One region of the Embleya sp. NPDC005575 genome, then DNA from elsewhere that is predicted to be linked to it. Evidence: riboswitches for the same ligand, from Rfam matches in the RefSeq annotation. Region 1 holds a riboswitch; the other holds the start of a gene.
The links. A riboswitch is a leader RNA that binds a small molecule or an ion and turns the genes downstream of it on or off. The one in region 1 is predicted to bind glycine.
Positions count from the first base shown of each region.

Region 2: another riboswitch for glycine. It lies ahead of gcvP (aminomethyl-transferring glycine dehydrogenase); the one in region 1 lies ahead of gcvT (glycine cleavage system aminomethyltransferase GcvT).

Region 1 is NZ_JBEXCV010000014.1:16,234-34,359, forward strand. It holds gene ABZS54_RS07245 (cysteine desulfurase family protein) at 1-641, opposite strand, end outside; gene ABZS54_RS07250 (trimeric intracellular cation channel family protein) at 1,009-1,683, opposite strand; gene ABZS54_RS07255 (ABC transporter ATP-binding protein) at 1,720-3,105, opposite strand; gene ABZS54_RS07260 (ABC transporter ATP-binding protein) at 3,150-4,250, opposite strand; gene ABZS54_RS07265 (ABC transporter permease) at 4,250-5,257, opposite strand; gene ABZS54_RS07270 (ABC transporter substrate-binding protein) at 5,360-7,126, opposite strand; gene ABZS54_RS07275 (ABC transporter permease) at 7,164-8,159, opposite strand; gene ABZS54_RS07280 (enhanced serine sensitivity protein SseB C-terminal domain-containing protein) at 8,468-9,196, opposite strand; gene ABZS54_RS07285 (enhanced serine sensitivity protein SseB) at 9,349-10,065, opposite strand; gene ABZS54_RS07290 (AAA family ATPase) at 10,095-10,826, opposite strand; glycine riboswitch at 11,008-11,101, shown strand; gene gcvT (glycine cleavage system aminomethyltransferase GcvT) at 11,473-12,573, shown strand; gene gcvH (glycine cleavage system protein GcvH) at 12,743-13,117, shown strand; gene glyA (serine hydroxymethyltransferase) at 13,150-14,418, shown strand; gene ABZS54_RS07310 (enoyl-CoA hydratase-related protein) at 14,509-15,282, opposite strand; gene ABZS54_RS07315 (Ig-like domain-containing protein) at 15,409-16,632, opposite strand; gene ABZS54_RS07320 (NAD(P)H-binding protein) at 16,884-17,348, opposite strand; gene ABZS54_RS07325 (hypothetical protein) at 17,783-18,124, shown strand.
Region 2 is NZ_JBEXCV010000151.1:6-11,157, forward strand. It holds gene ABZS54_RS34290 (DUF881 domain-containing protein) at 155-898, shown strand; gene gcvH (glycine cleavage system protein GcvH) at 973-1,359, shown strand; gene ABZS54_RS34300 (FHA domain-containing protein) at 1,733-2,251, shown strand; gene ABZS54_RS34305 (MerR family transcriptional regulator) at 2,278-3,000, shown strand; gene ABZS54_RS34310 (bifunctional nuclease family protein) at 3,148-3,621, shown strand; gene ABZS54_RS34315 (MerR family transcriptional regulator) at 4,080-4,694, shown strand; gene ABZS54_RS34320 (ElyC/SanA/YdcF family protein) at 4,741-5,427, shown strand; gene ABZS54_RS34325 (DNA polymerase IV) at 5,477-6,826, shown strand; gene ABZS54_RS34330 (DUF4230 domain-containing protein) at 6,906-7,574, shown strand; glycine riboswitch at 7,623-7,719, shown strand; gene gcvP (aminomethyl-transferring glycine dehydrogenase) at 7,920-10,841, shown strand; gene ABZS54_RS34340 (TetR/AcrR family transcriptional regulator) at 10,878-11,152, opposite strand, start outside.

The sequences.
Region 1 (18,126 bases):
CCGCAGTTCCCCGGGCCGCCCAGCTTGTGTCCGGTGACCGTCATCGCATCCAGGCCGGCCGCCGAGAAGTCGACCGGAATCTGGCCGACCGCCTGAACCGCGTCGGAGTGGAACGGGATGCCGAACTCGTGCGCGATCTCGACCAGCTCGGCGATCGGTTCGACCGTGCCGACCTCATTGTTGGCCCACATCACCGACACCAGCGCCACCGACGCCGGATCGCGTTCGATGGCCACCCGCAGAGTGTCCGGCTGCACCCGCCCGTCGGTGTCCACGTCGAGCCACTCGACCTCCGCGCCCTCGGCCGACTCCAGCCACAGCACGGGGTCGAGCACGGCGTGGTGCTCCACCGGACTGACGAGTATCCGCCGCCGCGCCGGGTCCGCCGCGACCCGCGACCAGTAGATCCCCTTGACCGCGAGATTGTCTGCCTCGGTGCCGCCGGCGGTGAAGACGATCTCGCTCGGTCGCGCACCCAGCGCATGGGCCAGCGACTCGCGGGACTCCTCCACCGTGCGGCGCGCGCGTCGCCCGGACGCGTGCAGCGAGGACGGGTTCCCGAGTCGGGCAAGCTGTACGGTCATCGCCCGGATTGCCGAAAGGCGCATCGGGGTGGTCGCCGCGTGATCGAAGTAGGCCATCGCACTGCGCAGCTTAGTCGGGTACGCGCGGGCGCCGGCGCGGACGGCCGTACACCCGTCCGTAACGCGGCCCTCCGGGCACGAATCGGCCGAGCCACAAGCGCCGGGACGGCAGCACCGCGCTCACGTACGCGACGATTCGCCGGCGCAGGCGCCCGTCCTTCGGATCCGGTTGTCCCGGCTCTGGTGGTCGTAGGTCAACGGCTGCCGGGTCTCCCACACATCCCGGTGCAACGCGCGCCGAGGCGGATCGGGCACGGTCCACCCTTATGAGTGGCGCATTGCGCCTGCCGGCCGACGACGAAGGCCGGTGCTGCGGGCCGGCGAAGTCGCCGGAAGAGGGTCGGTACGAGCGCATGCCGCCGGCTCACTGCTCCTCGGCGCTGGTGCCCGAGTTCCGGCGCCACGCGCGCGGCGCCCGCCACCCGCGCCGGAGCGCGAGCACCCGGAGCAGGAACGCGAAGGTCACCGCCGCCGTCGCGGTGACCGGCCCGAACAGGTCGAACTCGATCAGCGCGGCGGTGATGCCCGCGCCGAGCAGCGCCGGGAAGGTGTAGATCTCCCGGTCCCAGCGCAGCAGCGTGGGCACTTCGCGCGCCAGCACATCGCGCATCGCGCCGCCGCCGACGGCGGTGGTCACCCCGAGCGCGGCGGCCGGGATCGGATTCAGGCCGTACGCGTACGCCTTCGCGGTGCCGGTCACGCAGAACAGGCCGAGCCCGGCCGCGTCCAGCACGTCGATCGCCGACATGATGCGCTCGACTTGGGGGTGCAGGAAGAAAACCAGGCCCGCGGCGAGCAGTGGAGTGGAGAAGTAGCCGAGATCGGTGAAGGCCGCCGGTGGCACCGACCCGATGATCACATCGCGTATCACCCCGCCGCCGAGGGCGGTGACCTCGGCGAGCAGGGTGATCCCGATGACGTCGAAGTTCTTCCGGACGGCCATCAGCGCGCCGGCGGCCGCGAACACGAAGATGCCGATCAGGTCCAGGACCTGTTGCAGCGTGTGGTGGAAGATCTCGGGCGGCACCTCGGGCGACATAACGGATGTTCTACACCGCCGGGTACGGCCCGTTACTCACGGGGCAGATGTGGGCGGTGTGTCCTCCCGATCGGGCTTTCCATCCGGCTTCCCGTCGGCCTTCGCGTCGGTCCTGCCCTCGGCATTCCCGTCGGCCTTCTGCTCGACCTCCGGCGCGGTCTCCGGCTCGGCCTCCACGGCCTCGGGGGCCGCGTCCGTCGAAGGTGCCTCCGTCGCCGGCGCGTCCTTCGAGAGCGCGTCCTTCGAAGGCGCGTCCGCCGCCGGCTTCACCAGCTCCACCACCTCGACCGCGCCCTCCCCCGCAGGCACGTTCTCCGGGAAGTGGCAGGCCACCTGGTGCCGTCCGGCGATCTCGGTCAGCGGTGGCTCCTGGGTCTTGCAGATGTCCCGCACCTTCCAGCACCGGGTGTGGAACCGGCAGGCCGGCGGCGGGTCCATCGGACTGGGCACGTCGCCCTTGAGCAGGATGCGATCGCGGATCTCGCGCCGGGCCGGGTCCGGCACCGGGACGGCGGACATCAGGGCGACCGTGTACGGGTGCTTGGGCGAGGAGTAGAGGTCCTCGCGGTCCGCGATCTCGACGATCTTGCCGAGGTACATCACCGCGACCCGGTCGCTGGTGTGCCGGACCACCGACAGGTCGTGCGCGATGATCAGGTAGGTCAGCCCGAACTCGCTCTGTAGGTCGTCCAGCAGGTTGACCACCTGCGCCTGGATGGACACGTCCAGCGCGGACACCGGCTCGTCGGCGACCACCAGCTTGGGTCGCAACGCCAACGCGCGCGCGATGCCGATCCGCTGGCGCTGGCCGCCGGAGAATTCGTGCGGGTAGCGGTTGTAGTGCTCGGGGCTGAGCCCGACCAGTTCCAAAAGCTCCTGCACGGCCTTCTTGATGCCGCCCTCGGGGGTGACCTTCTGCAACCGGAACGGCAGCCCGACGATGGTGCCGACGGTGTGCCGGGGGTTCAGCGAGGACTGCGGGTCCTGGAAGATCATCTGGAAGTCGCGCCGCAGCGGCCGCAGTTGACCGCGAGAGAGTCCGGTGATGTCGCGCCCGCCGAACTCGATGGTGCCCTCGGTGGGCTCCAGCAGCCGCATCACCATCCGCCCGGTGGTCGACTTGCCACAGCCCGACTCGCCCACCAGACCCAGCGTCTCGCCCTCGCGGATGTCGAAGTCGAGACCGTCCACGGCCTTGACCGCGCCTGCTCGGCGCCGGGTGACCCCGGACCGGATCGGGAAATGTTTGCGCAGCCCGCGCACGCGCACCAGCACGTCCCGCTCCCGCACGGCCGGGGAATCGGCGGCCGCCTCGGCGGCCTGCGCAGCTTTCACGTCGTCTCCCGCTCGGGCGCCCTCGGTCACTTCAGCGTTCCCGTTCCCTTTGTTTCCGGCCGTGCCACCGGCCGTGTGCCCGTCCATGTGACCGGCCGTGTGCCCGTTCGCTTTCACGTTCGCCGTCTCGCTCACAGGCGCGGCCTGATGTCCTCGGTCCAGATCCGCTCGCGCTCCTGGATGTCCAGGTGGCATGCGGTCCGGTGGCCCGGCTCGATCTCGAGCAGTCGGGGGACCTCGGTCTTCTCGCGCCCGTCGTTGTGGTCCGCGTACGGGCAGCGGGTGCGGAACGCGCAGCCCGAGGGCAGCGAGATCAGGCTCGGCGGGCTGCCCTTGATCGGCATCAGCCGGTCCTGGCGGTCCCGGTCGAGCCGGGTCAGCGAGCCCAACAGGCCCCACGTGTAGGGGTGTCGGGGCTGCTCGAACAGGGTCCGCGAGGGGCCGTGCTCGACCGCCCGACCGGCGTACATCACCAGCACGTCGTCGGCGAGCTCGGCGACCACACCCAGGTCGTGCGTGATCATCACCACCGCGGAGTTGAACTCCCGCTGCAGGTCCCGGATCAGGTCCAGGATCTGGGCCTGCACGGTGACGTCCAGCGCGGTGGTCGGCTCGTCCGCGATCAACAGTTCCGGGTCGCAGCTGAGCGCCATCGCGATCATCGCGCGCTGGCGCATGCCGCCGGAGAACTGGTGCGGATAGTCGTCCACGCGCCGGTCGGGACGCGGGATGCCGACCCGGCCGAGCAGGTCGATCGCGTGCGTGCGGGCCTGCTTGGCGGAAACCTCGTTGTGCACCTGGTAGGCCTCGATGATCTGGTGGCCCACTGTGTAGTACGGGTGCATCGAGGACATCGGGTCCTGGAAGATCATCGCCATTCGACGGCCGCGCATCAGCCGGACCTGCTCGGGCGTCGAGCGCACCAACTCCTGTCCGTCCAGCCAGATTTCGCCGCCTATTCGGGCGCTGGTGTTGCCGTGCAGGCCCATGATCGCCAGCGAGGTGACGCTCTTGCCGGAGCCGGATTCGCCGACGATGCCCAGGGTGCGCCCGCGCCGGAGCGAGAAGTCCACCCCGTCGACGCTGCGCACCAAGCCGTCGTCGGTGGGGAAGTGCACGGTGAGACCGCGCACTTCCAGGAAGTTGTCGGCCTCCGGCGGCGGGCCGGCCGGGGCGAGCTCGGGTATATCGGCCGCGGTGTCCCGCTTGCGGCGCGGTAGCAATCTGGGCATCAGGTCCTCACCCGGGGATCGACGACCGCGTAGAGCAGGTCCACGACGAGGTTGGCCAGGATCACGAAGATGGCGGCGATCATCGTCACGCCGAGCACTTCGGGCAGATCCTGTTGCGTGATCGCCTCGACGGCGAACTTGCCGATTCCGTCGAGCGAATAGACCTGTTCGGTCAGGATCGCGCCGCCCAGGAGCAGGCCGACGTCCATGCCGAAGATGGTCAGGATCGGCGTGAGCGCCGCGCGCAGCCCGTGTTTGACGATGACGTCCCGTTCGCGCAGGCCCTTGGCCCGCGCGGTGCGGATGTAGTCCTCGCTCATCGTTTCGAGCATGCCGGCGCGGGTGAGTCGGGCGTACAGCGCCGCGTACAGGAACGCCAGGGTCAGCCAGGGCAGGATCAGGTTCCAGGCCCAGCTGCCGGGATTGTCGAAGAACGGCACGTAGTGCACGCCCTTGAAGATCGGCCATTGATAACTGAACAACGCCAGTGCCACCAGGCCGGTGAAGAACGGTGGCAGGGACACTCCCGCGAGCGCGAAGCCCATCGAGAAGCGGTCCCAGAGGCTGCCGCGTTTGAGCGCCGAGATCACCCCGATCGACACGCCCGCGAGCAGCCAGATCACCGCGGCGCCCGCGGCCAGCGACAGCGTGACCGGGATCCGGTCCTGCAACCGCGGCCACACCTCCAGGTTGTTGCGGAAGGAGAAGCCCAGGCACGGCGGCGCACAGTGCACCTTGCGTACGCCGGTGTCGTAGTCCTTGCCGGCGATCATGCCCTTGACGAATTTGCCGTACTGCTCGGGCACCGACTTGTCCAGCCCGAGACTGTGCTTTACCTGCGAAATCGCCTGCGGGCTGGGCGATTTGCCGACATACCGCGCGGCGAGTTGGTCGCTTGTGGCGCCTCCCAGACGCGGAATGAGGAAGAAGATGGCGAAGACCGCCATGGTGACGATCAACAGGAGCACCACCGCTCCCGCCAGTCGCCTGAGCAGATAGAAAATCATGAGCCGGCGACCCGGTCCGGTGCGGGGAGCGGGATCACCACTCCCCGCACCGGAACTGACGGGCCTTCACCTCTCCTTCGGGCTACTGACCTCGTCGCAGGCTTACTGGATACCGATGTTGAGGTAGTCGTACATCCCGGAGTACGCGGGCGTGACGACCAGGTTGGTCACGTTCGGCGGGCGGTAGAGCAGCGACTTGGTCCATGCGAACGGAACCATCACCGCCGACTCCATGACCTTCTGGTCCAACTGCTGCCAGATGCCCGCGCTCGCGTTCGGGTCGATCGTGCGGGTGGCCTGGTCGATCAGACCGTTGACCGCCGGGTCGTTCAGCTCGGACAGGTTCGTGCCACCGGCGGGCTTGATCGCCCGGCCGTCCACGATCTGCTGGAAGAAGCCGAACTGGGTCGGGAAGTCGGGACCCCACTGCATGAACATGATGCCGACCTTGTTGTCCGCCACCCACTTGGGCACACCGGCGAACTGGGTGAAGTAGTCACCCGAGGGGTACTGGCGGATCTCGATCTTGATGCCGACCTTGGCGAGCGCGTTCTGCACCGACGTGGCGCCCGCGACCTCCTTGGGCCGGTTGCTGCGCGCGGTGAGCACGGTGCTGAAGCCGTCCGGCTTGCCGCACTGCTTGAGCTCGTCCTTGGCCTTGGCCACGTCACCGGTGTGCTTGTCGCCGTTGGGGTACATGTCGGCGACCTTGGAACCGGCCAGCGTCGGCGGCATCAGGTTCGTCGCGATGTCGGCGCCGACCTCACCGCCGACCGCGCGCTGCATCTGCGCCTTGTTCACCGCGTACTGCACGGCACGCCGGCAGTGCACGTTGTCGAACGGCGGGGTCTTCGAGCTGATCGCGAGGTACGCCAGCGCACCGGAGACCGCGTCGTCCGAGTTCGCGGCGAGCTTCTCGTCGGTCAGGATCTTGTTCTGCGCGGCGGCCTGGACACCGGTACCGACCACGTCGAGCTGCGCGGTGTTGGCGAAGAGCCGGTTGTCGACGTCGTTCGCGTCCTGCTTCTCCAGGAGCTCGATCCGGTCCGGCAGCGCCTTGCGCAGCGGGTCGGTGCTCGGGTCCCAGTTCGGGTTGCGGACCAGGTTGACCGCCTTGCCGGGCTCGTACTGGCCGTCGACCATGTACGCGCCGGAGGCGAGGGGGTGCTTGACGTACTCCTTGCCGGTGTCCTTGGCGCGCGGTACCGGCGCGGTCTGCGGGAGCGCGGCGAGGTAGTTGAAGTCCGCGAACGGCTCCTTCATCTTGAAGATGATGGTGTAGTCGTCCGGCGTCTCGATCGCGCTCAGGCCCTGCTTGTCCGCGGAGTCCTTGTACGGGCCCTTGTAGGTGCCGTCCGGGTCCAGGTACTGGGTGAAGTACGCCGGGCCGTTGGGCAGGATCTCCTTGTCGAAGGTCCGCTCGACCGCGTACTTGACGTCCGCGGCCTTGACCTCGGTGCCGTCCTCGTACTTGACGCCCTTGCGCAGGTGGTACGTCCAGGTCTTGCCGCCGTCGTCGGTCTTGCCCACCTCGGTGGCCAGGTCCGGCGCGAACTCGTAGCTCGCGTTGCCCGGGGCGGGCTTGAAGGTCAGCAGCGGACGGGCCATCAGCCGGGAGAAGTTCCAGGCCGAGGCGTAGTACATGTCGCCCGGGTCGAGCGAGTCGAACTTGTCCGAGCTGACCAGCTTGAGCGTGCCGCCCTTCTTGGTCGACTGGTTGACGACCTCGGTGATGGCCTTGTTGCTCGGCGAGTACTTCTTCTTCGAGCCGCCGCCACCACCGCCACACGCGGTTGCGGCCATCGCGGTGACCGCAACGACGCCGATCAGCGCTTGGGCCCTGCGCCTGCGAGTTACCGGGTGTTTCATCGCTGGTCGTGCCTCCTCGTGGGGACTTGCGGGATATTCAGCGGCTGCGTGGGTCGAGGGCGTCTCGAAGCCCGTCGCCGAGCAGGTTGAACGCGAGCACGGTGATGAAGATCGTGACTCCGGGGACGACCATGAACATCGGTGCGTCCTCGTACCGGGAGGTGGCGCGCGCGAGCATGCCACCCCACGAGGCGGTGGGTTCTTGAACGCCGACCCCCAGGTACGAAAGGGCGGCCTCGAACAGGATGTTGGTCGGGATCAGCAGCGTGGAGTACACCAGGATCGGACCGACCAGGTTCGGCAGCAGTTCCTTGAAGATGATGTGCCGATCGGTGGCCCCGAGGCTGCGGGCCGCCTCGACGAACTCCCGCTCGCGCAGCGACAACGTCTGGCCGCGCACGATGCGGGCGATGTAGGGCCAGCTGAAGAAGCCGATCACGAAGATCAGCACGGTGACCCGGAGCGTGTCGCCCTTCATGCCGAACGCCTCGCCCTGGAGGCTGCTGCCGATCGCGATCGCGAACAGGAGCAGCGGGAAGGCCAGGAAGACGTCCATCGCGCGGCTGATCAGCGCGTCGACCCAGCCGCCGAAGTAGCCCGCCACGGTACCCAGTACGACGCCTATGACCACCGACAGGAGCGTGGCGAGGAAGGCCACGAGCATCGAGATGCGGGCGCCGTAGACGATGCGCGAGAAGATGTCCCGGCCGTTGACCGGCTCCAGACCCAGCGGATGGTCCCAACTGGCACCACCGAAGCTGCCATTGGGAATGTTCAACACCGGGTCGAGCAGATCGTCGTGGTACTCGGCGGGATCGCCGCCGACGAAGGAGGTGATCACCGGGGCGAAGATCGCCACGAGGACCATGAAGATGATCACCACGCCACCGGCCATCGCGACCTTGTCGCGACGGAATCGGGCCCACGCGATCTGGCCGAGGGAACGACCCTCGATGCGTACGCCGGCGGACTCGGCGATCGCTTCGGGGTGCGCCTCTCGGGCCACACCGGTGGTCTCGATCGGTGCCGTCATGGATCGACCCTCCCCGCTCACGGATGCGACGGCGGCTCGGGATCGCCGATCCCGTCGCCATACCCGGCATTGCGATCCCGATGATCTTCGGGATCTGTCGTCCGGGTGAGACTCCTCCGTGACGGGGGGCACCAACAGGGGTCGAGGGATACCTTTACTGAACCGTGATTACGGCGACACGATTCACGGGTTGATCCGCGTAGATCGGTCACGAAATCACAACAAGGCAGTGGTTGATGACGTGACGTCAGTTTTTTGGGGGCATCAGTGCCTGTTACCCCCTCCCGCCACTGTGTGCCGATCTTCGTTCACTGCGTGTTGCGCGCGGCCTCGTCGAGCATGTCGATGCCGATGAACGGCCGGGTGTGCTCGCGCATCCACGCGGCGACCGGGTCGAACGGGTCGTCCAGTGCGACCGAGGACAACGTCAGGCCGGCCGGCGCGGCGGCCGAGGCGGCCGCCATCGCGTCCCGCATCCGTTGCATCGTGGCGGGCTGATTGTCCGTCAGGCGCAGGCCGATCACGAGGCGTTCGGGTCCGACCGTGGGCCGTACCCAGGCCCGGTGCGCGGCTCGCACCACCTGGGTCTGGAACAGTTGGCCGCCGAGCAGGGCGTAGAACGCCGGGTCCCACAGGGTCGGTTCGCCCACTTCCAGGGGGCCGGCCATCAACCGGTCCAGGCCGCCGACGATCCGCCGGAGGTCGAGGTAGGGCACGCCGACGCCGCCGCCCTGAGCGTGCGGATTCAGCCACAGGCCCCAGTGGTCGGTGTACAGCGAGGAGGCGATCTCGGTGACCGGGCAGACCTCGAAGGAGCGATCCCAGCCACTGAGACGCAACTGCTCCTCGGACGTGAACGCCGGGGCGTAGCGCCACCCGGCCACGTCCATGTTCCCGTACTGGGCATCCGGGCTGCCCGGTTGTCCCTGCCACAGCAGCATCCACACGTGCGCGCCGGTGAGTGCTTCGAGCAACCGCTCGTAGGCGTCGTAACGCCCGGGCGTCACCTGGCTCAATGCCTGTTCGACCTGGTTCACGACGTCCTCCCCGAATCCGAACCGATGTACCGATGTACCGCCGGACCGATCGCCGGTCCGATGACATGATTTCGATGAATGCCGCGGCGCCGGAACCCGGGCGCGCCGGTGTGTGCCGCGCACGCGGGTGCGCGGAATGCACGGGTGCGGGCTCAGCGCTGGTCGGCCCGTAGGTAGAACGGCTGGGTCTGTTCCAGCATCCAGTCCCCCACAGGATCCTGCGCGACGTCCAACAGCACCACGTTCACCGGCCACGGGGATGCGGCCCGGCCGAGCGCGCGCTCCAGGGCGCCGACCGCGGCCAGCCGGTCCTCCTCCTGCCAGCGATCCAACTCGACGCCGATGAACAGGCACGGCGGATCGGACTCGATCACGCCCAAGCCGCGTCGCGCACTCAGCACCACCGGCACGTGGGTGAACTCGGCGGCGGCCGCGATCAGGAACTCCATCGGCTCCTCGTCCGGCTCGTACAACCGCACCCGCGCGCCGCGCACACCCGCGCCGGGCAGCCGGGCCAGTTCCAGCACGCCCGGCGGTGGGATCGGAATGCCCGCCTCGCCGCCCGGGTTGACCGCGATGCCCACGTTCGGCGGCATCCCGCGGGCGAACTCGCGCATCGGCGCGACCGTGCACGGCATCGGGCCGGCGATCCGCCGGAACTCCTCCTCCGAGGAGAACACCGGCACATACGGCCGGCCGTCGATCTCGGTGGTCGGCAGCGTCAGTTCGCTGTCGGCCGGGTTGCCGCCCTCGGGCAGCGGCACCCACACGTCCGCCTCGGCCAGGGCCTCGAAGAGAGCCTCGGCCCGGGACGGGTCGTGCATCGCCGCGACGAGCGCGCTCTCCACGGGATTGGCCGGAAACGGCATGGTGGTGCTCCTCTGGTGTCGGCCGCAGTTTACGACTCGGTCGGCTGTCGCCGTCGGGACTGTCCGGGTACGGGGTCTGCGAAAACGATCCGGCTGAGCTTCCGGGCGGCCGAGCGGTCCAGCAGTACGCACGACGTGAAGCCGCCGGGAGCGGACGCCAGGGTGGGGCCCGCGTCCAGCCACGGCGTCAGTCGGGCGAGCAGTTCACGCCACTCGCGGTGGTGCCGGGCGAACACCGATGTGGACACTCCGCGCCCACGCGCGCGTTGGCCGGAAAGCGCCTGATGGGCGGTCACGTCCAACAGCAGTGCGTGTGCCGAACTGCCGCGCCGACGAGCGACGAGCACCAGCACCCGGCGCAGCATCGGGTTCCGGCCGCTGTCGTGCACGACCACGGCGCCCGGGCCGCGCAGCGCCCGGGCCACCTCGCCGTAGTGCGAGAGCCGCACCAGCGGCCGATAGGCCCGATACGGGATGCGCCCGGCACGCACCGCCCAGCGCGCCCGGACCAGGTCCGCGTCGAGCACGGCCACGGTCGGCCCGGGGGTGACCACCCGCGCGAGCAGCGTGCTCTTGCCGGCCCCGGGCAGGCCGGTGACCACGAGCACACACGAGGCCGGATAGGCCAGCACGTCCACCACCCGGTCGCCGATCCGGTTTCCCGGGCCATCGCGCTCCTCGCGGAGGTCGTGCACGGACCGGGGCATCAGTACGCCGCCCGTCGCGGCGCCGGTATGCGCCCCCGCCGAGTCCGTCTCCACGAGCCCTCCCTTGTCCCGAACCGTCCTGCCTTGCGCATGGTGTCGCACCCTCGCACCCTCGCGCGCGAGCGCGTGTCGGCCATCTCTCCAAGTCGGCAGCCCTCGGACTCGGCGGGTCCCGGTCCCGGCGGGGGATTGACGACACGCGCTAGCATGCCGGGCACAACCTCATATCGGCCGTCGACCCCACGCGGAAGAGTCCTCGCCCACGAGCGGGGCGCCGAAGGAGCAACTCCTCCCCGGAATCTCTCAGGCACCGATACCGCATGGGTCAGGCACTTCTGGAAAGCAACCGCACCGCTGGTGCGGTTCACCCACGGTGCAAATCGCAGTTTTCGCGCGGATGCGCTCGGACGCGATGAAGCTCTCAGGTTCCGATGACAGAAGGGGAGGGCACCCCACTTTTCGACCGACTCTGGTCGAAAAGGGCTGAACGCCATGGCAGGGAGCCCCCTTTGTTGTCGTATTCGCCGCACCGCCCGTCACCTTTCGCCGCACTCCGCGCCGGCACCCGCTCCTCGTCCGCGCGCCGCGTCCGCGCTCCGCGCGTGGTGCGCGCGGCCGAGCGCGCGGCCGTTCGCCATGCCCCCGACCGGCCCGCGCCCCTCGGGTGTTCCCGCCGGCGCCCCCTCGAAGGAGCCTTCGCATGACCACCGACCGCCGGACCCCGCTCGACGCCGTGCACGACGCGCTCGGGGCCACGATGACCGATTTCGCCGGTTGGCGGATGCCGCTCCGGTACGGGAGCGAGCGCGACGAGCACACTGCGGTGCGCACCACGGCCGGCCTGTTCGACCTCACCCACATGGGTGAAATCGAGGTCACCGGCCCGGACGCCGCCCGCGCGCTCGACCACGCCCTGGTCGGTTTCGTCTCGAAGATCGGGGTCGACCGCGCCCGGTACACGATGATCTGCACCGAAGAGGGCGGCATCGTCGACGACCTGATCGTCTACCGGCTGGGCGACGAGCACTTCGTGGTGGTGGCCAACGCGTCCAACGCGGATGTGGTCGCGGGCAGCCTGAAGCACCGCTCGGAGAACTTCGACGCCACGGTGCGCGACGCGTCCGAGGAGTACACGCTGCTCGCCGTGCAGGGCCCCGCGTCGACCGCGATCGTCGGCTCGCTCACCGACGCCGACCTGCCCGCGCTCAAGTACTACGCGATCCTGCGCACCGAGGTCGCCGGCGTCCCGGTGCTGCTCGCGCGCACCGGCTACACCGGCGAGGACGGCTTCGAGCTGTTCGCCGCGCCCGACGACGCGGTCGCGCTGTGGGAGGCGTTGCTCGCGGCCGGGAAGCCGCACAGCCTGGTGCCGGCCGGGCTGTCCTGCCGGGACACGCTGCGCCTGGAGGCGGGCATGCCGCTGTACGGTCACGAGCTGACCCGGGACACCACGCCGTACGAGGCCAACCTGGGTCGGGTGGTCCGGCTGGACAAGCCCGAGGACTTCGTCGGGCGCGACGCGCTGGCCGCGGCGCAGGCCGACGTGCGCCGAACGCTGGTCGGGCTCACCTCGCCGGGCAAGCGGGTCCCGCGTGCGGGCTACCCGGTGGTGGACGCGGAGACCGGCGAGCGGGTCGGCGAGGTCACCTCCGGCGCGCCCTCGCCGACGCTGGGTGTGCCGATCGCGATGGCGTACGTGGCTTCGGAGCGGGCCGAACCGGGCACCCGGCTGGCCGTGGACATCCGCGGCAAGGCGGAGCCGGTCGAGGTCGTCGCGCTGCCGTTCTACAAGCGGGCCTGACCCGAGCCGCACGCGGGGCCCGATCCCGGGTCCTCGGGCGCGACCGACGCGGGCCCTCGGGCCGGCGGCACGAACCGGCGGCACAAACCGGCGGCACAAACCGGCGGCACAAACAATTACAAAACCACCTGAGGGACAGACCCTCCTCATTCGAATGGAGAATGGACCCGTGCACGCACCCCAGCACCTGCGCTACAGCAAGGAACACGAGTGGCTCGACGAGGCGGCCTCCCCCGCCCTCGTCGGCATCACCAAGCACGCGGCCGACGCGCTCGGCGACGTGGTGTTCGTCCAGCTTCCCGAGGTCGGTCAGACGGTCGTCGCCGGCGAGCCGTGCGGCGAGCTGGAGTCCACCAAGTCGGTCAGCGACATGTACGCGCCGGTCTCCGGCGAGATCGTCGAGATCAACGACGCTGTCGCCGAGGACCCCGCCCTGGTGAACTCCGACCCCTTCGGGGCGGGCTGGCTGTTCAAGGTGCGCATCGACGGCGAGGCCGAGGGCCTGCTGTCGGCCGACGAGTACGCCGCGTTCTGCGGCGAATGATCGAGATCGACCCGATCGAGGAGCTGACAACCGTGACGATCCTGGACCGTCCGCTGAGCGAGGTGGACCCGCAGGTCGCCGCCGCCGTCACCGACGAGCTGCACCGCCAGCAGAACACCCTGGAGATGATCGCCTCCGAGAACTTCGCCCCCGTGGCGGTGTTGGAGGCACAGGGTTCCGTCCTGACCAACAAGTACGCCGAGGGCTACCCCGGCCGGCGCTACTACGGCGGCTGCGAGCACGTCGACGTCGTCGAGCAGCTCGCCATCGACCGGGTCAAGGAGCTCTTCGGCGCCGAGGCCGCCAACGTGCAGCCGCACTCGGGCGCGTCCGCGAACGCCGCCGCGATGTTCGCGCTGCTCACGCCCGGCGACACGATCCTCGGCCTGGACCTGGCCCACGGCGGCCACCTCACCCACGGCATGAAGATCAACTTCTCCGGCAAGCTCTACAACGTGGTCGCCTACCACGTCGACGAGAAGACCCACCGGGTCGACATGGAGGAGGTCGAGCGCCTGGCCAAGGAGCACCGACCGAAGCTGATCATCGCCGGTTGGTCGGCCTACCCGAGGCAGCTCGACTTCGCCGAGTTCCGCCGGATCGCCGACGAGATCGGCGCGTACTTCATGGTGGACATGGCGCACTTCGCGGGCCTGGTCGCCGCGGGTCTGCACCCCAGCCCCGTGCCGTACGCGGACGTGGTCACCACCACGACGCACAAGACCCTGGGCGGCCCGCGCGGCGGCGTCATCCTGTCCAAGGCGGAGTACGCCAAGAAGATCAACTCGGCGGTCTTCCCGGGCCAGCAGGGTGGCCCCCTGGAGCACGTGATCGCGGGCAAGGCGGTGGCCTTCAAGGTCGCCGCCTCCGACGACTTCAAGGACCGCCAGCGGCGCACCCTGGAGGGCTCGGTCATCCTCGCCGAGCGGCTCACCCGCAAGGACGTCACCGACGCGGGCATCACCGTGCTCACCGGCGGCACCGACGTGCACCTGGTCCTGGTCGACCTGCGCGACTCGGAGCTCAACGGTCAGCAGGGCGAGGACCGCCTGCACGAGATCGGCATCACGGTCAACCGCAACGCGGTCCCGTTCGACCCGCGCCCGGCCATGGTCACCTCCGGCCTGCGGATCGGCACGCCGGCCCTGGCCACCCGCGGCTTCGAGGCGGCCGACTTCGAGGAGGTCTCCGACATCATCGCCGAGGCCCTCCTCCCCGGCTTCGACGACACCCGCAAGGCTGCCCTGGCCACGCGCGTCACGGCCCTGGCGAAGAAGCACCCGCTGTACCCGAACCTCTGATCCCACCTCGCGGATCCACGTTCACGCCGACGGCCGCGGGGCCGGCGGGGCACTCGCCCCACCGGCCCCGCGGCCGTTTCGCGGTCGCGATCAGCGGCCCGTGAACTTCGGCTTCTCCTTGGCCACGAAGGCGCGCATGCCGGTGGAGCGGTCCTCGGTCGCGAACAGTGCGGTGAACTGGAGGCGTTCGATCTCCAGGCCGGTGTCCAGGTCGACGTCGAGGCCGCGGTCGATCGCTTCCTTGGCCGCGCGCAGCGCGTATACCGGGCCGTTGGCGAACTGCGTGGCCCACTTCACCGCCTCGGCGTACACGTGCTCGGCCGGGACCACCCGGTCCACCAGGCCGATCGCGAGTGCTTCGTCGGCGGCCACGAAGCGGCCGGTGAAGATCAGGTCCTTGGCCTTGGCGGGGCCGATCAGTCGGGGCAGCCGCTGGGTGCCGCCGGCGCCCGGGATGATGCCCAGGGTGATCTCCGGCTGGCCCAGCTTCGCGGTGTCGGCGCACACCCGTACGTCCGCGCACAGCGCGAGTTCACAACCGCCACCGAGCGCGAAGCCGGTGATCGCTGCGACGACCGGCTTGGGGATCTCGGCGACCGCGGTGAACGAGGACTGGAGCGCGGCACCCCGGTCGGCCATGTCGACGTACGCCATGTCGGCCATCTCCTTGATGTCCGCACCCGCCGCGAACACCTTCTCACCGCCGTAGAGCACGACCGCGCGCACGTCCGCCCGCTCACCCGCCTCGTGCGCCGCCGCCCGAAGCTCCTCCTGGAGTTGCCGGTTCAGCGCGTTCATCGGCGGCCGGCTCAGCCGGATCGTGCCGACGCCGTCGGCCACTTCCAGGTTGACGAATTCGCCCATGACGCTCTCCTTTGGTCAGCCCTGATGTGCTGACCCGACCTTAGGCGCCGGCACCCCGCGCGGCCGTGCGTGGGGCCGCCGGCGCGTGGGTCGCGGCCCCGCGCCCGAAGGCTCGGTGCCCGTGCCTCAGTGCGTCGGCGTCGTGGTCTTCGGCGCGCCGCCGCCCGGTGTACCGCTCGCGATCCACTCGTTCCAGGGCAGGTTCCAATCGCCGAAGCCGTTGTCCGGGTCCACGGTGCGCTCGTCGGAGCCGGAGATGTCCACGACGTCGCCCGGGATCACCCGGTCGTACAGCCACTTGGCGTTCTCCTTCGTCATCGAGACGCAGCCGTGACTGGTGTTCTCGCTGCCGAAGACACTCGGGTCGGCCCAGTAGTTGCCGTGCACGAAGGTGCCCGACGTGGTGATCCGCATCGCGTTCGGCACGTCGTCGATGTCGTACTCGCTGCCCAGACCCACGGTCTGCGAATTCATCCGGGTCTTCTCGAACTTCTCGGTGATCGCCATCCTGCCGTTCCACGTGCTGTACTTCGGCGACTTGCCGGCCGTGATCGGGATGGTCTTGATCAACCGGTCGTTCTCGTACACCTTCATGGTGTGCGCCTTCACGTCCACCATGGCGACCCGCTTGGTGGCGGCCACCTTGAAGCTGTAGCTCTTGAACTGGTTGGCGATCGCGCCATTGCCGACGTCGACCCCACGCAGGTTCAGGTTGACCTTGACGCTCGTACCGGGCGCCCAGTAGTCCCTGGGCCGGTAGTCCACGCGGGTGTTGTCGAACCAGTGCCAGGCACCCTCGACCCTGGGCTCGACGTCGACGGACAGCGCCTTCTCCACGGCGGCCCTGTTCTTGACCGGGTAGTCGAAGGTCAGTGACACCGGAAAGCCCACGCCGACTGTGGCGCCGTCCTCGGGGCTGAACCTCGCGGTGACCTTCTTGTCGCCGGACAACGTGCCGAACGTCGCCCGCGCGGTGGTGGGCGTGTTATCGGGGTTGGTCGCGGTCGCACTGACCGTGTACTTGCCGCCGAGGGTGAAGGCGACCTTGGGCTTCCAGGACTTGCCGTCCGGGTCGAGTGCGCCGTCGACCGGTTCGTTCTGCGCGTTGACGACCTTGACCTCGCCGAGCCTGCCGCCGTTGACCGCGATCGTGATCGGCGCCTGTGGGTCGATCGCGGTCGCGCCGTCCGCCGGGGTCAGCGTGATCGCCGCCGGATCGGCGCCCTTCTTCTGATCGCCCTTGGCCGTCGAGGTGTTCCCGCCCTCGGTCTTCTTGCCGGCGTCCTTGCCGTCGTCGGAGCTACAGCCCGTCACGAGCAGGAGCGCGCCGAGCATCAGTGCGGGCAGCACACGCCATCGAGCCGGCGACCGCCTCGACGAGAGCGGCTTCGATCCTGCTGACATGTACGGGTAGTCCCTTCATCCGGAGCCGAGTCGTGACCCGGCCTGGGCCGAGAACCACATCTCACATTCCATGTGACGAATCGAACATCCGCCGCGGTTCCGAAGTCTCGGTCACCTGCGGGCAAATGCGGCCATCACGGCCATCCTCTCGGACAACGGGCAGCCGGCTCACCGCGCTTGCGCCGCGTCGACGTGCCTCACTCGGCCCGCCGATCGGCCTCCACCAGTTCGTGGACCAGCGCCGGATCCGGGTATCCCGGCCGATCGGCCCCGCCGGCGGGCAACTGACGGATGATCAATTCGTACCCCCATTCGCCCTCTCGGGCCCGAGGGCGGGTCGGTGGCTGTGGTAGGACCGTGACGATCCGCTGGAGATCCGTACCCTCCGCGGCCTCCAGCAACCACCCCCAGGTGTCGCCTGGTGAACCGTCCCCGTCGGCGCCGCGATCGAGGTGCACCACGGTGTGCGCACCCTCCAGCACCGCGCCCAGTCGCGCCGGGTCGCACAGGTCGCTCACCGCGACCCGGATGCCGGCCGCCCGCAGCGCGCCGACCGCGCCGCGATCGCGGACGGTGGCCCGCACCTCCCCGCCCGAGGCCGCGAGTTCGAGCGCGACGGCACGACCGAGAGGTTGGTCGGCTCCGGTGACTACGACGGGCATACCGGCAACCTAACTCAAACCCGGCATTCGTGAAGCTCACGTGAAGACGGGAGCGCGCGCCCCTCGGAGCGGTCGCACAAAACGATTCGGGGCACATTTCCGCGCTCCGCCGGTAGGGAACAACACCTTGGTGACTCACCGTTCATCGACAAAGCCATGAAATCCGGCCACAATGGCCGAAACTCTAGGCCGAATCGGCGGAAATTCCGCCTCGACCGCAACCCTCCGTGTCGGCGCTCGTTGGGGGTTCGGGGCTCCCCTGTCACTCTCCCGAGGGAAGCCGGGCCATATGACTGGATTTATTGTCACTGTTTGCGACAGCTTGGTCACACGAAGTCGCTTCGGAGGCCGGATCGTTCGCCCCCCGCGGCGGCCCGTGCACCTGATGGGATGCCCCGGGCCCAGCCCGGATCCGCAACAGACGGAGGATCCACATGAACCGCAAGCTCGGCGCTCTCGCCGTGGCCCCCCTCGCCGCCGGCCTGCTCTTCCTGGGCGCCGGCGCCGCCTCCGCCGACGGGGGCAACGGCACGGTCGGCGACAACGGCTCGACCGCGTCGACCACGACCTCCTCCACCACCAACAGTGGCAGCGGGAACGTGCTCGGCGGCGTGGACGGCAACTACAACGCCACCCAGCAGAGTGCGACCGGTGCCGGTGCCTCGAACCAGAACAACACCGCGGGCGTCAACGGCAACTCGGGCGTCGTGGTGATCGAGCAGGGCAACATCGCCGAGTCCCCGACCGCGGTTCACCACTGGCACCCCTGGTTCTGAGC
Region 2 (11,152 bases), on a different contig from region 1:
ACCATCACCCGGGTCGGCCCGGTGGCGACCTTGCCCTGGCGTACCGTGCCGCCGAGCAGCTCGCGCACGATCGGCAGCGCGCGACACGCCCGAGTCGGAAACGGATTCGCACGCGGTTTCCGACGCGGTTTCCGAGCCGCACGCGCACGAGCCGGTGGACGATCAGCCGGGTCGGCGCAGGCTGCTGGACGCGTTCTGGCCGCCGCGCGTGAGCCGGGCTCAACTCGTGGGCGCCGTGCTGCTGTTCGCGCTCGGCGCGGGACTGGCCATCCAGGTGCGCTCGAATACCGAGTCGGACCCGCTGCGCGGCGCGCGGCAGGAGGACCTGGTCCGAGTCCTGGACGAACTCGGCGAGCGCACCCGGCGGTTGGAGGACGAGAAGCACCGACTGGAGAACAGCCGTACCCAGTTGCAGAACAGCAACGACCGGGTCCAGGAGGCACGCGAGCAGAACGCGGCCAAGGCGGACGCGCTGGGCGTGCTCGCGGGCACGGTCAAGGCCACCGGGCCGGGCATCACGTTGACCATCACCGACCCGCAGCGCACGGTCAGCGGCGACGTGCTGCTGGACACGCTCCAGGAGCTGCGCGCGGCGGGCGCCGAGGTGATCCAGATCAACGACGTGCGCGTGGTGGCGGGCACGTGGTTCAACGGCACGCCGCCCGGCGACATCGTGATCGACGGCACCAAGGTGCTGCCGCCGTACGTGTTCAAGGTGATCGGCAATCCGCAGGATCTCCAGCCCGCGCTCAACATTCCCGGGGGCGTCGTGAAGACTCTGGAGAAGAAGCAGGCGGGGGCCATCGTCACCCCCTCGCAGGAGGTGCTGATCGACGCCTTGCGGCCCGCGAACAAGCCTGGTTACGCTCGCTCGGCACCGGGCGCCGGTAACGGGTGAGTACACCTGACAGAATCAGTCCGCCGGTCGCCGTCGGTGCACCACTCATCAGGCAGGAAGGGCAGGCTGTCCGCATGTACCCCGCAGATCTCGCGTACACGACGGAGCACGAATGGGTGCGCGTCATGGAAGAGATCTCCGGGACGGTGCGGATCGGCATCACCGAATTCGCGCAGGACGCGCTCGGTGACATCGTCTACGTCACGCTGCCGCCGGTCGGCACTCGCGTCGTGGCCGGACAGCCCTGCGGCGAACTGGAATCGACCAAGAGTGTCAGCGACCTCTTCGCGCCGCTCGACGGCGTCGTGACCACCGTCAACGACGTGCTCGACGGCGCACCGGAGTTGGTCAACTCCGATCCCTACGGCGACGGTTGGATGTTCGAGGTACGCCTCGACGACCCCGCCGCACCGGCCGCGCTCTTGGACGCGGCCGCCTATCAGAACAGCCTGGGCTCCTGACGGCCCGGCGAAGCGGTAGGCAGTCCATCACCACGACCCACTCCTCCTGCCCCACGGGCGGGCCAGGTTCTCTCGGGGAGGTTCGCCCGTGAAGTTGTTCGCGAAATTGTTCGGTCGTTCCCGTCGCTCCGGCGACGCGCCGGCTGCCGATGCGGGGAGGGCCGGCAACCCGCCGGCCGCCCCGCCGACGATGCCGCCGGGCACCCCGTACGGGGCGTCCGCCGGCTCATCTCCCGCACCCGCTCCGCAGCTGGGCGACTCCGACGCGACCGCCGGGCATGTCGCTGTTGACCACGAACACACGGCGCGCATAAGTTTCGGGCAACTCTCGACCGAAGGTCGAGGTTCGACCGGAACGGGTCAGGAGGCCGACGTGGTGGTGTGCAGCACGTGTGGGCATCACAATCCGCCCGGTGGCCGGTTCTGCTCCAACTGCGGCGCACGCCTGGGTGCGGGTGCCGAGCGGGCGTCCGAGCAGACCTCGACCATCTCGATCAGCGGCATCGAGGCGCTGGACGCGGAACCCGCGCCCCGCGAGATCCTCACCCCCGAGGCGCAGGCCGCGGTGGACGCGCTGCCGCCGGGCACCGCGCTGCTCGTGGTCCGCCGGGGGCCCAACTCGGGCAGCCGTTTCCTGCTCGACTCGGACCGCACCACGGCCGGTCGGCATCCGCAGAGCGACATCTTCCTCGACGACGTGACGGTCTCGCGCAAGCACGCGGAGTTCCGCCGCACCGCCGGCGGCTTCGCGGTGGCCGACGTGGGCAGCCTCAACGGCACCTACGTGGGTCGCGAGCGGATCGACGAGATCCCGCTGACGCCGGGCGACGAGGTGCAGATCGGCAAGTACCGACTGGTCTTCTTCCCCAGTCGGCAAGGGCAGATCGGGTGAGTCCGGCGGCGGCCGGATCGGTCTCCTTGAGCATCGGCGGGGTGTTGACCCTGCTGCGTCCCGAGTTCCCGGACATCAGCATCTCCAAGATCCGGTTCCTCGAGGCGGAAGGGCTCATCGAGCCGCAGCGGAGCCCGTCGGGCTATCGCAAGTTCGGCGCCGCCGACATCGAACGACTGCGCTACGTGCTGCGCGTGCAGCGCGACCGCTATCTGCCGCTCCGGGTGATCAAGGATCAACTGGACGCGATGGATCGCGGGCTCGAACCGGCCGGCCCGACCCCGGCCGAAGCCGAGCGTGCCCAGGACGCCGACGGCGATCCCGGGTCGGCCGGTCGGGACGGCACCACAGTGCTGCTCGACCGGCCGGGCCTGATCGCTGCGGCCGGCATCCAGGACGTGGACCTGGCGCGGCTGGAGGAGTTCGGGCTGATCCAGCCGCACCGCCCGCGTCCCGGCGGCGCCGACGGTGAACACGCGGTGGTCTACGACGGTGACGCGCTGGTGGTGGCCCGGTTGGTGGCCGCGCTGGGACGCTACGGCGTCGAACCGCGGCACCTGCGTCAAACCAAGGCCGCCGCGGACCGCGAGGCCGCTCTGGTCGAACAGATCGTCGCGCCGCTCCTGCACCGCCGGGGTGCGCGTGCCAAGGCGGGTGCCGAGGAGACCGTGCGCGACCTGCTCGCGCTCACCTCGCGGCTGCACACCGTCCTGGTCACCACGGCGCTCGCGCCCCGCCTGGGCCGCTGAGCAGCCCGGCAGCCCGGCCACCGGTGATCCCGGTTGCGCGGCGAGTCGGGGCATGCGTCTCGCCCCACGAAGAAAAAACGACGAATCCCCGACCAATTCGGCCCCTGGGGATCGGTGACCGACAGTCGGGCGCGCTAGTGTGGCGATGTGAACGAGCTAGAGGTTGTGGGCGTCCGGGTGGAGATGCCCTCTAACCAGCCGATCGTGCTCCTACGGGAGACGGGGGGCGATCGTTATCTCCCCATCTGGATCGGCCCGGTAGAGGCGACGGCCATCGCGTTCGCCCAACAGGGCGTGGTACCCGCGCGTCCTCTGACGCACGATCTCTTCCGGGACGTGCTGGAGGCGTTGGGGCAGGAATTGACCCAGATCCGGATCACCGACCTGCGCGAGGGCGTGTTCTACGCCGAGCTGGTCTTCTCCGGCGGCGTGGAGGTCAGCGCGCGCCCGTCGGATGCGATCGCGCTCGCGCTGCGGACCGGGACGTCGATCGTCGGCAGCGACGCGGTCCTGGACGAGGCGGGCATCGTGATCCCCAACGAGCAGGAGGACGAGATCGAGAAGTTCAGGGAATTCCTGAACGACATCTCGCCCGAGGACTTCGGCACCACGAGCCAATAGCCGGCCCGCTTCGGCCCGGTGCGCGTCCGAAGCCGCCGACCGTCCCGCCCGCCGTCCTCGGCGAGGGGGTACCGGTCGGCGGTTCTTTGCGTTCGGGACCGGCCGGATCGCGCCGCCGCCGACCGGCCGGGGGCTGCGGCCGGCGGTCGCGCACACGCTCGGACCCGCCCGCCGGACCGCGGTGTACAGACAGTCGGAGTCGATCCGTTTCGATCCGTTTCGATCAGCGGCAAAGTGGCCAGACCTACCCCTGAAGCGTTGGTTCAAACCACTCGTGCGAGGAGCGTCACTCGGCGTGCCGAACGGCGCGGTCGTTGACGCGCTGTTGGTGACTGCCTACCGTCGAAATCGACAGTTCCGGGATGACCCCTGCGCGTTGCACCTCGCCGCCTGCGGCCCGGGACTGAAGAGACTCTTTGCGCCGTACCCGGGCGCGGGGAGACGAAAGGGAGGTCGGCGTGAGCAGCACCGGCGACATCACGGCGGCGGAACGCGCCCGCACGGCACGTCCTCTGCCGGCGACCGACCCCGGTGCGGGCCCCCGGCGGCAGGACGTCTCGCCGGCCGGCACCCCGTCGGAGGACGTCGGCTACCGAGGCCCGACGGCCTGCGCGGCGGCCGGCATCACCTATCGCCAACTCGACTACTGGGCGCGCACCGGCCTGGTCGAGCCCACGGTCCGCCCGGCCCACGGCTCGGGCACCCAGCGCCTGTACGGCTTCCGCGACATCCTGGTGCTCAAGATCGTCAAGCGGCTCCTGGACACCGGCGTCTCGCTGCAGAACATCCGGATCGCGGTGGCCCACCTGCGAGGCCGCGGCATCGGCGACCTGGCCGGGATGACGCTGATGAGCGACGGCGCCAGTGTGTACGAGTGCACGTCGTACGACGAGGTCATCGACCTGGTCCAGGGTGGCCAGGGGGTCTTCGGGATCGCCGTGGGGGCGGTGTGGCGCGAGGTCGAGGGCTCGCTCGCGCAGCTCCAGGGCGAGGACACCGGCACCGGAGAGCCGATCACGCCGGTCCATCCGGGCGACGAATTGGCGCGCAGGCGGCGCGACAAGGCGGTCTGAGGCGCCCGCGGCGGATGGGAACCGGTCCGACGGGCAGGACGTCCCCATGGACGTGATCATTCGTCGGCCGACCCTGCCGCGCTCGCGGCGAGCCCAACGACGCGGCTATCAGGCCGCCGTCCTGCTCACCGTGGCCGGACTGGCCCCGATCACGGGGCTGCACCTGTACGCCGGGAACCGGGTCCGCTCACCGGCCGACGTGCCGTACCAGGACGTCACGATGGTGCTCGGCGCGGGCGTGCACGGGGACCGGCCGTCCGATCTGCTGGCCCGCCGGTTGGACGTCGCACTCGGGTTGTACCGGGCCGGCAAGACCCGGGTGATCCTGGTCAGCGGCGACGGCGGCGGCAACCGCTACGACGAGACCGGGGTGATGCGGCGCTACCTCGCGGACCGGGGAATCCCGCAGCACCGGATCGTGAGCGACGAATCGGGATTCTCCACCTGGGAGTCCTGCGTCCGCGCGAAGCACGTCTACGGGATCGACCGGGTCATCGTGGTAACGCAGAGCTTCCATCTGCGGCGTGCGCTCGGGCTGTGCCGGGCCGCCGGGATATCCGCGTACGGCGTCCCGGACGAGTCCTTCACGTGGGGCCACATCGGGCCCACCGTGTACGGCACCGGGCGCGAGATGCTCGCGGCGATCAAGGCGACCGGTCAGATCGTGGTCAAACCGGATCCGCGCGCACGCGATCCGAGGAACGACGAGATCCGCCGCGCCCTGAGCGACTGAGTGAGTCAACGCACGCCGATGTCGGTCGCGTGCGTCATCATTGCCCGGTGTGAGACAGGCCCCGGGCATCCTTCACCTCGACATGGACGCGTTCTACGCGTCGGTCGAGCAGGCCGCGAAGCCCAGCCTGGCCGGCAAGGCGGTGATCGTCGGCGGCATCGGCGCGCGCGGGGTGGTGGCCACCGCCTCCTATGAGGCCCGAGTGTTCGGCGTGCACTCGGCGATGTCGATCGGCGAGGCCCGCCGACGCTGTCCCAACGCCGCTTTCCTCAGCCCGCGCTTCGCGCTGTACCGGCAGGTCAGCGACACCGTGATGGAGCTGCTGCATCGGCTCTCGCCGCTGGTGGAGCCGCTCAGCCTGGACGAGGCGTTCGTCGACCTGGAGGCGGGCCCGCACGGCGGCACGCTGGACACCCGGCGGGTCACCGAGATCGCCGTGCGGCTGCGCGCCGACATCCACGCGGCCACCGGGCTGACCTGCTCGGTCGGCGCGGCCACCTCCAAGCTGCTGGCCAAGATCGCGTCCGAGGCGGACAAGCCGGACGGGCTGTGCGTGGTGGCGCCCGGCGCCGAGCGGGCGATGCTGGACCCGCTGCCGGTGCGCGCGCTGCCCGGGGTCGGCCCGGCCACCGGCGACGTGCTGCGCCGGGCCGGCCTGGACACCGTGGCCGACCTGGCCGCCGTCGACGAGAGCGAGCTCGTGCGGCTGCTCGGCCAGGCGCACGGACACGGGCTGCACGTACTGGCCGCCGGGTTGGACACGCGCCCGGTGGTCGCCGACCGGGACGCGAAATCGGTGTCGGTGGAGGACACCTTCGCCACCGACCTGGTGGACCGCGAGCGCATCACGCGGGAGTTGGACCGGCTCTCGATCCGGTGCGTGGAGCGGCTGCGCGCCGCCGGGCGCTCCGGGCGCACGATCGTGCTCAAGCTGCGCCGCTACGACTTCAGCACGCTGACCCGCTCGGAGACGCTGCGCGGGCCCACCGACGATCCGGGCGTGGTGCGCGAGACGATCCGTCGGCTGGCCGCGCAGGTGGACGTCACGGGCGGCGTGCGGCTGCTCGGGGTGGGCGTGAGCGGCTTGGCCGACTTCGCCCAGCAGGACCTGTTCGGCGGGGCCGAGCCGGAGCCCGGTGAGCCGGTCGAGGAGGGCACGGAGGCCGCCGCGGAAGCGCCCGCGGAGGCCGCCCCGGAGCGGGTCTCCTGGTCGCCGGGCCAGGACGTGCTGCACGAGGGGTTCGGGCCCGGCTGGGTGCAGGGCAGCGGCGTCGGCCGGGTCACCGTGCGGTTCGAGGTGCCGGGCGGGCGGCCCGGCCGGGTGCGCACGTTTGCGATCACCGATCCGGCGCTGCGACCGGGGGAACCGATTCCGCTACCGCCCGTCGACCGGGGATAGCCGCGGCGATCCGGGGCAGGCGCCGGGCAGACGACTCCTCGGGGGTGTCCCCACCATGACTGATGTCAAAGAGCGGCCGATGCGAGGGCAAGGGGCCTTCCGATCGGCGCGCCGCAAGCTGGGCCTGCCCGCCTTCCTGGTCACGCTCCTGGTCGGCTTCATCGTGCTGGCCCTGGTGCTGGTCGGCCTGGTCAACCTGCTGCCCGGAAGATTCAATCCGTTCGGCGAGACCACCAAGGACCACAGCGGGCCCGTGATGCTCAAGGCGGTGCAGGATCTCAGCCGCTACGAGGCGGTCAGCGGCACCTTCCAGGTCGTAGTGGACCTGGAGAAGGACGCCAAATTCCTCCCGGACGCCGTCCGCGGCCAGCGAACGCTGTTCATCGGGGTCGGCCAGGTCGGCGGCTTCGTCGAATTCGGCGGAATCGGCCAGGATGCGATCCGGACCTCGCCGGACAACAAGAGCGTAACCATCAAGCTCCCGCACGCGCGGCTCGCGCCCGCCGCGCTCGACCAGAAGAACAGCCACGTGATTGCCCAGGACAGGGGCCTGTTCGACCGTCTCGGCGACTTCTTCTCCGGCAATCCCGGCGATCAGCAACAGCTCTACGTGCTGGCGACGAAGAAGATCGACGACGCGGCGAAGACCGCCGGACTGGTGGAGCGCGCGGAACGCAACACCACCGGCATGCTCCAGGGAATGATGCGATCCCTGGGTTATCCGACCACCACTGTGACCTACGCCTAGTGCGCAGGCCCCGGCGGCTGTCACGCTGATACCGTTGAGACCGCCCATTACGTTCGCGCGGGAGAGTCCTCGTGTCGTGCACACGAGGCGCCGAAGGAGCAACTCCTCCCCGGAATCTCTCAGGCACCCGTACCGCGTGGTCGTGGGCACTCTGGAAAGCAGGATTCGCACGTGGCTCGCCGAGTCGGGTCGGATCCTCGCCGACGGTGCAAATCGCGCCCGTGGGAACCGGTTCGACCGGGGCTCCGGGCGCGGTGAAGCTCTCAGGTACAGATGACAGAGGGGGAGGCCGGTGGACCCGCGACCCGCGTGTCCGTCCAGGAGCGATCCAGGAGGCCTTTCGCGATGACCCCGCGCACCCCTGCCCCGACGCGTGCTCACGTCGTACTCCCCTCCGGTCCCGGCTCGTTGACCGGCCTGGAGGCCGCGTCGCCGTTCACCGGTCGGCACATCGGTCCGGACGCCGACGAGCAGGCGAAGATGCTCGCCGCGATCGGCTACGGATCCCTGGACGAGCTGACCGACGCGGCGGTGCCCGCCGCGATCCGCGCGCTGGAGGGCTTCGCATTGCCCGCCGCGCGTTCGGAGGCCGAGGTGCTCGCCGAACTGCGCGAGCTGGCCTCCCGCAACAGCGTGCTGACCTCGATGATCGGGCTCGGCTACCACGGCACCTTCACCCCGCCGGTGATCACCCGCAACGTGCTGGAGAACCCCGCCTGGTACACGGCCTACACGCCCTACCAGCCGGAGATCTCGCAGGGCCGGTTGGAGGCGCTGCTCAACTTCCAGACCGTGGTCACCGACCTGACCGGCCTGGACGTGGCAGGCGCCTCGCTGCTCGACGAGGCCACCGCCGCCGCCGAGGCGATGACCCTGGCCCGGCGGGCCGGTCGGGCCAAGAGCGACGTGTTCGTCGTGGACGCGGCCACGCTGCCGCAGACCGTCGCCGTGGTGCGCACGCGCGCGCAGGCGCTGGGTATCGAGGTCGTGGTCGCCGACACCACCGACGGGCTGCCCGAGGACGGCTGCTTCGGCGTGCTGCTCCAGTACCCCGGCGCCGACGGCCGGGTCCGCGACCTGACGCCGGTGATCGAGGCGGCGCACGCGCAGGGCGCGCTGGTGGCGGTCGCCGCCGACCTGCTCGCACTCACCGTGTTGCGCGCGCCGGGCGCGATGGGCGCCGACATCGCGGTCGGCACCAGCCAGCGCTTCGGTGTGCCGATGGCCTTCGGCGGTCCGCACGCGGGGTACATGGCGGTTCGCGAGAAGCTCACCCGCAGCATGCCGGGCCGGCTGGTCGGGGTGTCCGTGGACGCCGACGGCGCGCCCGCCTACCGGCTCGCGCTGCAGACCCGCGAACAGCACATCCGCCGGGAGAAGGCGACCAGCAACATCTGCACCGCGCAGGTCCTGCTGGCCGTGATGGCCGGGATGTACGCGGTCTACCACGGGCCGGACGGGCTCACCTCGATCGCACGCCGCACCCACCGGTACGCGGCCGTGCTCGCGGCGGGCCTGCGGGCGGGCGGCGTCGAGGTCGTGCACGGCGACTTCTTCGACACGGTCGGCGTGCGCGTGCCGGGCCGGGCCGAGCAGGTGCTTGCCGCGGCCCGCGCGGCCGGGGTCAACCTGCGCCCGGTGGACGCCGACCACGTGGGGATCACCTGCGACGAGACCACCCTGCGAGCGCATGTCGAGGCGGTCTGGGGCGCGTTCGGGGTCACCGGCGACGTGGCCGCACTGGACGCGGTCACCGCCGACGCGCTGCCGCAGTCGCTGCTGCGCGACACCGAGTTCCTGACCCACCCGGTCTTCCACACGCACCGCTCCGAGACCGACATGCTGCGCTACCTCAAGCGGCTCGCGGACAAGGACTACGCACTCGACCGGGGCATGATCCCGCTCGGCTCGTGCACGATGAAGCTCAACGCCACGGTCGAGATGGAACCGATCACGTGGCCCGAGTTCGCGAACCTGCACCCGTTCGCGCCGGTGGATCAGGCCGCGGGATACCTGGAGCTGATCGACGGCCTGGCCGACTCGCTGGCCCGGATCACCGGCTACGCCAAGGTCTCGCTCCAGCCCAACGCCGGTTCGCAGGGCGAACTCGCGGGCCTGCTCGCGGTGCGCGCCTATCACCACGCCAACGGTGACACCGCCCGCGACGTGTGCCTGATCCCCTCCTCCGCGCACGGCACCAACGCGGCCAGCGCGGTGATGGCGGGCATGCGCGTCGTGGTGGTCAAGACCGGCGAGAACGGCGACGTGGACCTGGCCGACCTGCACACCAAGATCGAGCAGCACCGGGACACGCTCGCGGTACTGATGGTGACCTACCCGTCCACGCACGGCGTGTTCGAGGAGGGCATCGAGCAGGTGTGCGCGGCCATCCACGAGGCCGGCGGCCAGGTGTACGTGGACGGCGCGAACCTGAACGCACTGGTCGGGCTGGCCCAGCCGGGCGGCGCGATCGGCGCCGACGTATCGCACCTGAACCTGCACAAGACGTTCTGCATCCCGCACGGCGGCGGCGGTCCGGGCGTCGGCCCGGTCGCGGTGCGCGCGCACCTGGCGCCGTACCTGCCCAACCACCCGCTCCAGCCCGCAGCCGGCCCCGAGACCGGCGTGGGGCCGATCTCGGCCGCTCCGTGGGGTTCGGCGGCGATCCTGCCGATCCCGTGGACCTACCTGCGGCTGATGGGCCCGGACGGGCTCAAGGAGGCCACCCAGGTCGCGGTGCTGGGCGCCAACTACGTCGCCAAGCGGCTCGCGCCGCACTTCCCGGTGCTCTACACCGGCCCGAACGGCCTGGTCGCGCACGAGTGCATCATCGACGTGCGGGGGATCACCAAGGCCACCGGGGTCAGCGTCGACGATGTCGCCAAGCGGCTGATCGACTACGGGTTCCACGCGCCGACCATGTCGTTCCCGGTGCCCGGCACGCTGATGATCGAGCCGACGGAGAGCGAGAACCTGCACGAGATCGACCGGTTCTGCGACGCGATGATTGCCATCAAGGGCGAGATCGACCGGGTCGCGTCGGGCGAACTGCCCGCCGACGACAACCCGCTCGGCAACGCGCCGCACACCGCCGCGCTGCTTGCGGGCGAGTGGGCGCACGCCTACACGCGCGAGGAGGCGGTCTTCCCGGCCGGTGTGGTGCCGGCCGAGAAGTACTGGCCGCCGGTGCGCCGGATCGACGGTGCCCAGGGCGACCGCAACCTGGTCTGCTCGTGCCCGCCGATCGAGGCGTACGGCAACAACTGACGACGCGCAGCCCGCTCCCGATCGCAGATGTTCCGATCAGGGGCGGGCCGCGCCGTGGGTCAGCAGTCGGGCCACCGATGCGGCGAAACCGGGCTTGGTGGCCAGGCCGCTGCCCAGGACGCCGAACATCAACGCGCCGCTGAGTGATTCGAAGAGCAGGTCGGCGTCCACGTCCGGGCGGGCCTGACCGCGCGCGACCGCGTCCGCCACGAAGGCCCGGAAGATCGCCCGGACCGGATCCATCCGGGCCACCAGCAACTCCTTGAGCTCGGGCTGGTCGCGGTACTCGGCGAGCAGCCCCGGCACCGCGG